Regions from separate parts of the Anabaena sp. AL09 genome, predicted to be linked through region 2. Evidence: predicted binding sites of a transcription regulator. Region 2 holds the regulator's gene; each other region holds the start of a gene.
The links. Region 2 encodes HrcA, which represses chaperone genes, less so after heat shock. Its sites were predicted from a motif close to TTAGCACTCNNGANTCNNGAGTGCTAA; they were not measured.
Positions count from the first base shown of each region.

Region 1: a site for HrcA is predicted at 1,870-1,896, ahead of groES (co-chaperone GroES). Genes of this name have one in related genera too.
Region 3: a site for HrcA is predicted at 1,483-1,509, ahead of groL (chaperonin GroEL). Genes of this name have one in related genera too.

Region 1 is NZ_LJOQ01000106.1:64,660-67,947, reverse strand. Features, by position in the region: gene groL (chaperonin GroEL) at 1-1,432, opposite strand, end outside; gene groES (co-chaperone GroES) at 1,540-1,851, opposite strand; gene AN490_RS22035 (response regulator transcription factor) at 2,921-3,288, shown strand, end outside.
Region 2 is NZ_LJOQ01000091.1:55,677-58,964, forward strand. Features, by position in the region: gene AN490_RS18910 (TniB family NTP-binding protein) at 1-45, opposite strand, end outside; gene AN490_RS18915 (hypothetical protein) at 55-183, opposite strand; gene AN490_RS18920 (Tn3 family transposase) at 291-425, opposite strand; gene hrcA (heat-inducible transcriptional repressor HrcA) at 741-1,817, shown strand; gene AN490_RS18930 (DUF2834 domain-containing protein) at 1,831-2,499, shown strand; gene AN490_RS18935 (DUF1517 domain-containing protein) at 2,574-3,155, shown strand; gene AN490_RS18940 (hypothetical protein) at 3,203-3,288, shown strand, end outside.
Region 3 is NZ_LJOQ01000067.1:30,088-33,375, forward strand. Features, by position in the region: gene AN490_RS13385 (transposase) at 1-299, shown strand, start outside; gene AN490_RS13390 (MraY family glycosyltransferase) at 296-1,378, opposite strand; gene groL (chaperonin GroEL) at 1,542-3,233, shown strand.

The DNA.
Region 1 (3,288 bases), on a different contig from region 2:
AACCAATGTTGAAATCCTTCTCTTTCACTCTTTCAGCAATTACAGCGCCGTTTTGACCAGCGTTTTCCGCAATTCTCTTCAGAGGAGCAGGTAAAGCCCGAACAACGATTAAAGCACCAGTCAACTCTTCATCTTTGAGGTTGCTGTGCGCCCAAGCTTCCAATACAGGAGCGAGGTGAGCCAAGGTTGTACCACCACCGGGAACAATACCTTCTTCTACAGCAGCCTTGGTAGCGTTGATAGCATCTTCCAAACGTAGTTTCTTATCCTTCATTTCGGTTTCGGTAGCTGCACCAACTTTAACTACAGCAACACCACCGGACAATTTAGCCAAACGCTCTTGGAGTTTTTCTTTGTCGTAGGAAGATTCGGTTTCATCCATCTGACGACGGATTTGTTCGCAACGAGCCTTAACACCAGCTTCATTACCTTCAGCCACAATTGTGGTGCTGTCTTTGGTAATGGTGATGCGACGAGCTTTACCTAGACTTTCTAACTTGGTGGTATCTAGTTTCAAACCAGCGTCTTCAGTTACGAGTTGACCACCGGTGAGAACTGCGATATCTTCTAACATGGATTTACGGCGATCGCCAAAACCAGGAGCTTTTACAGCAGCCACGTTGAGGACACCGCGTAAACGGTTAACTACCAAAGTTGCCAAAGCTTCTTTTTCGATGTCTTCAGCAATAATTACCAAAGGACGACCGGAACGAGCTACTTGTTCGAGGACAGGAACTAAATCTTGTACCAAAGCAATCTTCTTGTCAGTCAACAAGATATAAGGCTCATCAAAAACGGTTTCCATCCGTTCTGCATCGGTAGCGAAGTAAGGGGAAATATAACCCTTATCAAAACGCATCCCTTCGGTGATTTCCAATTCGGTGGTCATAGACTTCCCTTCTTCTAGGGAAATTACGCCTTCTTTGCCCACCTTGTCCATAGCTTGAGCAATCATAGCCCCGACTTCTTCGTCGTTACCAGCAGAAATTGCCGCAACTTGTGCGATCGCTTTAGAATCTTCTACAGGGCGAGCGTGTTCAGCAATTTTTTCTACTAAAAACGCAGATGCTTTGTCAATACCGCGCTTCAATAAAATCGCATTAGCACCAGCAGCAACGTTCCGCAAGCCTTCTTTAACAATGGCGTGAGCCAAAACGGTAGCTGTGGTTGTACCATCACCAGCAGCGTCATTGGTTTTGGAAGCAGCTTGACGAATTAGAGCTACACCAGTATTTTCGATGTGGTCTTCTAATTCAATTTCTTTAGCGATGGTGACACCATCATTAACGATTTGTGGTGCGCCGAATTTCTTCTCTAAAACCACGTTACGACCTTTGGGTCCAAGGGTAACAGCTACAGCTTCAGCGAGAATATCAATACCACGCTCTAGAGCGCGACGGGCGTTTTCGTTGTAAATAATGCGCTTTGCCATAATAAGTCTAAATCCCGGTAGTAAATTAAATTTTTCTGATTTTCAAAGAAATTGGTGAGTGGTGAACAGGTAATTCGGAAAAATTCTTACCCATCACCCATGCCCAATTAGCTGACGATTGCTAAAATGTCTTTTTCAGAAAGCAATACATATTCTTCTGTAGCCAACTTGATATCGGTGCCAGCGTACTTGGAGTACAACACTTTATCGCCAACATTAATGTCCATTGTTTGACGAGTCCCGTCGTCATTGCGCTTGCCAGGTCCAACAGCGGCGATTTCGCCAACTTGGGGTTTTTCCTGAGCATTATCGGGCAAAAACAAACCGCCTGCGGTTTTTTCTTGGGGGGCGCTTACTTTGATAAAAACGCGATCGCCCAGGGGCTTAACGGTGGAAACGCTTAAAGATACGGCTGCCATACAAAATTTTTTGCTAAATTAGCACTCTCGACTCATGAGTGCTAATCTAGCTTTATATAGGACATAATAGCAATCATGACTTGTGTACGGGTTTCCGAACTAGGGCTAGGGTGGCAATACTTAAGTGCAAATATCCAATTATTTTAGTTGTCAGGGTTTGTTGCGTAGGTAATGAATATTTTGATATGGACAACTTTATTTGCAAACTTGGGAAATTGTTATAGAACTGTAATCAGGGATCTACTCAATGAGTAACAGCACCGTGATCCACGAACAGGCATCTCATCCCTAAAACTACTAGGGAACTGGGAACTGGGGACTGGGGACTGGTCACAGGGAGTAATTAGCTCTTCCCCCATTACCAATTAGCTCTTCCCCCATTACTAATTACCCAGTCAAAAAAACAGATAAATGCTCAATTCTGTTACAAATCAGCTAGTCTAGAACTTGGTAATGCTGTTAACAAGGACTGGGGGAGCGATCAACCCATCAGTTAGCACATAGTTATTCCATAGGCATCTTCACAGCCCAAGCCAAAAACTTGCGTGTTTGTTGTTCTAGAACGATAATGGTAGTTTGCCTAGATGGGGTCTGGTATCGCCAATTAAATCCAGAAGTCATGAGAGCAGGTCATCCAAGACCAGTAAATTGGCCATGAGGATGGTGAAAAAATCTGTATTTTTAACCCATGCTTTGCCAAAAAAAACTTCCCGGCTGATTTTGAACCTCTGATAGAGGCTTCACATCCTAAGGATAAGTAGAGCAGCAGTATGCCAATGAAAGCGCAGGTGAGTTTTGAACTAAGGTCATCTTGAAAAATACCGACTTGTGATTCACAAGGACGATAATTTAATCAGGGTTTTCAGCCTGCAACTTTCAAATGGATATATAATAGCGCATTATAAAGACTACTGCTATACGTATCCTTACTAGACTTTTTCCATTCACCTGCAAGTCTGTTGAAAGTAACTAACACTTTTAAGACTTAGGGGAGTTAAAGTAAGTTAAGTGGGAAAAAAGACAACATCCTAAGTCATCCACCATACGGGATAACTATATCAATACCTTAATGGATCGAAGCGCGAGAAGTGCCACTGTTATGAAAGAACCCAGCATGAAAGACCACAAAAGACTTCTATTGATTGATGATGACCCTAACCTCATCTTGGTGGTGAAGGATTACTTAGAGTTCCGGGGCTACGAAGTCATCACGTCCGCCAATGGCAGAGAAGCCCTGGATCTTCTAGAAACCGAAGTTCCAGATATGATTATCTGTGACGTGATGATGCCGGAAATGGACGGATACACTTTTGTCGAAGAAGTCCGCAAGACTGAACGAACTAGTTGGATTCCTTTTCTTTTCCTCTCAGCTAAAGGTCAAAGTGCAGACCGAGTTAAGGGTTTAAATAAAGGTGCTGACGTATATATGGTCAAGCC
Region 2 (3,288 bases):
GGCATCACAACCCATAGTTTTACCCGTTCTTGACTCTCCTAGCACCCTACCAGACTACCGTGATTGTCGCTTACCATCTAACCAATCATGGAGCATTTTCACCTGTTCCAATAGAATAAAACTTTTCCGATTCAATCGGTGAATTTCTGCTTGTAATTTCTCATCATTCGGGAAGAATATCACCTAATTCTTGAGCAACACTTTGGGCTTGTTGTGAAGTCATGATTTACCACCCGTAATCTTCGCGCATTTGTTCATCATCAAAAACCGAGAGAAAAACCAATGCAGATTTAATATGGTAAATATGTACTATCACCGCTAGAGAATAGCAGCAAAAGCATGGTTCGCACCACCTTACCCAACCCTCGAAAAGCTTGATCAAGAGGATTTTTCCGACTATAGCTACCCAACTTACGCAGTAGCATCTAATATTCTGTAGCTAAAAGTACAGTTGATTTGAGGATGTCATGAGATGATCCATAAAAAGATAGAGATTTATGTAAGTTAGACACACAAAACAACCTAGTTTCGGTGACAGAAATATAAATTACGACTAAGGAAAAAGCTACAACCTTTGATATTACTTGCAAATTTTTAATTTACATAAAGCGGACAATATTAAGTATATAATTTGCTATCTTGCATTAATTAATAATTAATACTCTTTTGGGGTTTGGTGGTAAAAACCACGCATTTTTTCAGATTTTGATTAAGGTTTGCCTTCAGTAAAAATATCACCTATGCAAGTCCATCTAACTAATCGGCAGCAAAATATACTTTGGGCGACTATACGCCATTACATTGCGACAGCAGAGCCTGTTGGCTCTAAAGCTTTAATTGAAGGATTTGATTTAGGTATTAGCTCGGCTACTATTCGCAATGTGATGGGTGTTTTAGAAAAATCAGGGTTACTTTATCAACCACATACTTCTGCGGGAAGAATTCCTTCTGATTCTGGTTATCGGATTTATGTTGACCAACTAATTAAACCATCAGAAACTTTAGCTAAAGAGGTAGAAACGGCATTACAAAGACATTTGCATTGGGAAGATTGGAGTTTAGAGGCTTTATTACAAGGTGCAGCCCAAATTTTAGCAACATTAAGCGGCTGTATTACTTTAATTACTATGCCACAAACCACGACAGCAAAGTTACGACATTTGCAACTAGTGCAAATTGAATCCGGGAAGATTATGTTGATTGTGGTGACAGATAGTTATGAAACCCATTCTAAGGTGATGGATTTATTTTCAATATCATCAGTAACTAAACCTGAACCGGAGGTAATTGATCATCAATTGCAGATAGTTTCTAACTTTTTGAATAGTCATTTACGAGGAAGGAGTTTATTAGAATTAGGCTACCTTGACTGGAGTGAATTAGATCAAGAATTTCGAGTTTATGGCGAATTTTTGAAAAGTTCTTTGGTAGAATTGACTCATCGCGCTCTTGCACCAACGACTACACAAATTATGGTGCGGGGGATTGGAGAGGTCTTACGACAACCTGAGTTTTCTCAAGTACAGCAGGTGCAGACAATTATGCAATTGTTGGAAGAAGAACAAGACCAACTTTGGCATTTAATTTGTGAAAAAACAGAAATGGATGATACAAATAAGTCTAAAGTAACGGTGCGGATTGGGACAGAAAATCCTCTTGAACCTATTCGCACCTGTACTTTGATTTCTGCTATTTATCGTCGGGGTTCTGTGCCAGTGGGAAGTGTGGGAGTTTTAGGTCCAACTAGGTTAGACTATGAGAGTGCGATCGCTGTGGTCGCAGCAGCAGCAAATTATCTCTCGGAAGCTTTTAGTTAATTTCCATAAATTCATGATCAGAAAAATCACTTTTGGCTTACTATGGCTAGGATTTGTTTCCTATGCCTTTTTCTTTGCTCCTCCTGAACAACCGGATACTTTTGAGTTGATAAAAAATCTCTCTACAGGAAATTGGCAAGGGATTAATCCGCTGATTATATGTTTATTTAATATCATGGGAATTTGGCCTTTTATATATAGTGCAGTGGTATTTTTTGATGGTAGAGGTCAAAAAATACCTGCTTGGCCATTTGCTAGTGCTGCTTTTGCCATTGGGGCTTTTGGGCTTTTACCATATTTAGCTTTAAGAGAACCCAATCAAAAGTTTGTAGGGGAAAAAAAATTATTTCTCAAATTACTAGATTCTCGCATTTTTGGAATTTTATTAACTTTAGGTGCGGCGGTTTTATTTACCTATAGTTTACAGGGAGACTGGGGTAATTTTCGACAACAGTGGGAAACCAGCCGATTTATTCACGTCATGAGTTTGGATTTTATCATCTTGAGTCTATTATTTCCCACGTTGTTAAGAGATGATATGACAAGACGAGGTTGGCAAAATAATCAGTTATTTTGGTTATTTGCGATCATTCCTGTGTTTGGAGCTTTGATGTATCTGTGTGTGCGTCCACCTATAGATATAGAAAATCAAAAAGGAGTTGAGACAACAATACTCCACTAACTCCTGACTACTAAAATTAAAAAGGTAAGTATCCAGTTGTGAACAACATCTACTGAAATTACAGGAGACAAAAAATGTTTAATCGCATGATGGGAAAAACTCGCTATATTGTCTGTCGTTTGTTCTTGCATTTAAACGGAGAAGAAGTAGCGCCAATCTTAGGTGTCCTCAACAGTAGTGCTAGAACAGCGATTAATGCTGACGGTGATCTGGATATTTTAGGAGAAGAATTAGTGCAACTGTGCCAAACTTTCCTACAATATGATGAATATTGGTTTGCTGCTGCTAATGAAGGTGATGTCTTTTGGAATCAAGGGGAAGCAGGAGATTATGTCAATGAACTATTCACAGACTCAGCCCAAAGATATGGGGCTAATCTTGATTTTAATTCCACTTCCTCAAATCAGCCCTTATCACTTCCTGTCACCCGTAACATCGTTGTCATGATTACAGTCGCTGCTGAAGGGGAAATTACCGAGTTAGAAACTGATTTAGCCAACATCCCAGCTTTGAAAGCAGCCTTTAAAGCCGTAATTAATCTACACTACAAACATAAACTCCGCGCTATCCAAGTGCATTTTTCTCCAGCCCAATTAGGTGATGAACTTTCCAGTGATCAATTATTGGAATATTATCCAGAATTGATCCCACTGTAAATGATTCGTTAGTCTGTAATTAGTACCCGAAAACAAACATGAACACAATGATTATCAGTATACTACGTAAACTTACAGTTGTTTGTTTAGCCTTAACTTTGTGCTTAACAACTGTCGCTTGCGGGGGAGGAAA
Region 3 (3,288 bases), on a different contig from region 2:
CTGAAGAATCCTATACCTCAAAGACATCGTTCCTAGACAATGATTTTCTACCTACATTTGGTGCAAAACCCGAAGGGTGGAAAGAGTCAGGGAAAAGAATTAGCCGGGGTTTGTACTGTTCTCAGGACGGCACAAAAATTAATGCAGATTGCAACGGTGCGGTCAACATAATCAGAAAAGTAGCTGCGATATTTAAGTTTGACTTAAATGGAGTAAGTAGAGGCTGTTTAAGTCAGCCTACGAAAGTTCTTTTATGGACTCTTCAGAAATCCCCGCGTCTTCAGACCGGGAAAGCTTAACGATTATTCAACATTCTTTGCCAAAGGGTAAACCCTAACAGCAAAATAATACCGATAGCAGTAGCCAGCATCACTGGTAAACTCATACCCTGGACTTTCATAGCCAGCAAATTACAGCCTAAAGTAATTGACCAGAGGATAAAAGCCGCATTACGTTGGGATAGTCCCCAGGCTAACAAGCGATGATGGAGGTGGTCTTTACCTGGTGTACTCAAAGGATTTTTTCCTGCCATGAGCCGGCGCACAAACACTTGAGTAGTGTCAATAACTGGCAACAGCAGAAATAAAACTGTAGGTATTAGGGCATAGATTGTATTTAATTGGAGTTTACCTAAAATACTGGTTGCTGCTAAAACATAGCCAAAAAAGTATGCTCCAGCATCACCCATAATGATGTGTGAGGGGTAAAAATTATGGCGTAAAAAGCCCAGTGCTGCCCCTCCCAAAGCTGCCAAAACCAAAGTAGCAGCAGCGCGATTATCAAACTGGGCAGAAACACCTAACAAACTGATAGCAGTAATAAAGCTAATGCCACCAGCTAAACCATCCATGCCATCCATGAGGTTAATAGCATTAGTGATCCCCACCACCCACAGCACCGTTAAGGCCATAGACAGGAGAGAATCAATGGGTGTACCGAAAGCAACTTTGATACTAATCCCATTACCAACCAATAAAAGTGCAGTCGTTACTTGCGCCCATAACCGCACAGATGGAGGTAAACCAAATTGGTCATCAATAAAGCCAACTAGAACTAAAATCGAACCACCGAGGAGAATCGTTAAAACCTGGGCTAAAACCCCTTGCAGTTCAATCGGTCGCAAGAGACTAGCTAAGACCAAAGCCGCAATAACACCCGCGTAGATTGCCAAACCTCCCGCATTAGGTAAAGGTTCTTGATTCAATCGTCGAGCGTTGGGTTGATCTGCCCAACCTACTTCTAAGGCAAATTTGCGAATTGTGGGAATTAACCGCCAGGTAACAATCAAAGCTAATAGAAACGTAAATAATACAGCCAACCAGCCGGAGCCGCTAGGGTCAGCAATGCCAAGGGATTTAAGGGAGTTCGCTAAGTTCATTTGCTCCCAATATAATCATTAGTTTTATGGTCAAACATAAGTATCAACTGTTAATATTAATCAATTTTGGGATTTTGATTGTTAATCTAAATTGGGGAAAGGGATTAGCACTCTTGGTCAGTGAGTGCTAAATTGTCTAATGGAAGCAATAGAAAAATAAAACATGACTAAGATTATTGCATTTAATGAAGAATCACGACGGGCTTTAGAAAGAGGTATTAACGCACTGGCAGATGCAGTGAAAATAACTTTAGGTCCAAGAGGTCGTAACGTCCTATTAGAGAAAAAATTTGGTGTTCCCCAAATTGTTAACGATGGTATCACTGTTGCCAAAGAAATTGAATTAGAAGATCCTCTAGAAAATACTGGTGCTAGACTTATTCAGGAAGTAGCATCGAAAACCAAGGATGTAGCTGGCGATGGAACTACCACTGCCACAGTTTTAGCACAAGCCTTGATTAAAGAAGGTTTAAAAAATGTAGCCGCTGGGACAAATCCCATTAGCTTAAAACGGGGTATTGATAAAACCGTTGAAGCACTGGTAGCAGAAATTGCCAAAATTACTAAACCTGTAGAAGGAAGTGCAATCGCTCAAGTTGCCACAGTTTCCGCTGGTAATGATGCTGAAGTTGGACAAATGATTGCACTGGCCATGGAGAAAGTGACTAAAGACGGTGTAATTACTGTTGAAGAATCTAAATCCTTCACCACTGAACTAGAAGTAGTGGAAGGGATGCAGGTTGATAGAGGTTATATTTCTCCCTACTTTATCACCAACAATGAACGGATGACAGTAGAGTTTGAAAACGCCCGCATCCTGATTGTTGATAAGAAAATCAGCAGCATTCAAGATTTAATCCCTATCTTGGAAAAAGTTGCCCGTTTAGGTCAACCTTTACTGATTATTGCTGAAGATGTAGACGGTGATGCTTTACAAACATTGGTTGTAAATAAAGCCCGTGGTGTATTGGCTGTAGCTGCGATTAAAGCCCCCGGTTTTGGTGAACGTCGCAAAGCTATGTTAGAAGATATTGCCATTCTTACCGATGGACAAATGATTTCTGAAGAAATCGGCTTGAGCTTAGATACAGCTACTTTGGAAATGTTGGGAACTGCTCAGAAAATCCACATTGACAAGGAAAATACCACCATTGTCGCTGGTAATACTGCTAAACCAGAAATCCAAATCCGGATTGAGCAAATTCGTAAACAATTGGCGGAAACTGATTCCGACTATGATACCGAAAAACTGCAAGAACGCATTGCTAAGTTAGCTGGTGGTATTGCCGTGATTAAAGTCGGTGCAGCTACAGAAACAGAACTGAAAGACAGAACCTTGCGGATTGAAGACGCACTCAACGCTACCAAAGCAGCGGTAGAAGAAGGTATTGTTCCTGGTGGTGGTGCAACCTTAATTTATCTATCTACCAAGGTAGATGCTATTAAAAACAGCCTCACTCCTGAAGAAAGAATTGGCGCTGATATTGTTAAAAAAGCTTTAGAAGCTCCCCTCCGGCAAATCGCGGAAAACGCTGGGGCAGAAGGTTCTGTGATTGTTGCCAGAGTTCGGGAAACTGATTTAAATATCGGTTATAACGCAGCTACAGGCGAATTTGAAGACTTAATTGCGGCTGGTATTATTGATCCCGCAAAAGTGGTTCGTTCCGCTTTACAAAATGCTTCTTCCATTGCTGGTATGGTACTAACCACCGAAGCAATTATTGCCGAAAAACCTGAAAAACAACCCGCTGGATCTCCTGATGGTGGCATGGGCGGTATGGGCGGCATGGGTGGTATGGGCGGTATGGGTGGTATGGGCGGCATGGGCGGCATGGGCGGCATGGGTATGTTCTAATTTGCCACTGTCCCAAATCCCAAATCCATAATTTATGAATTACCCACCCCTAACG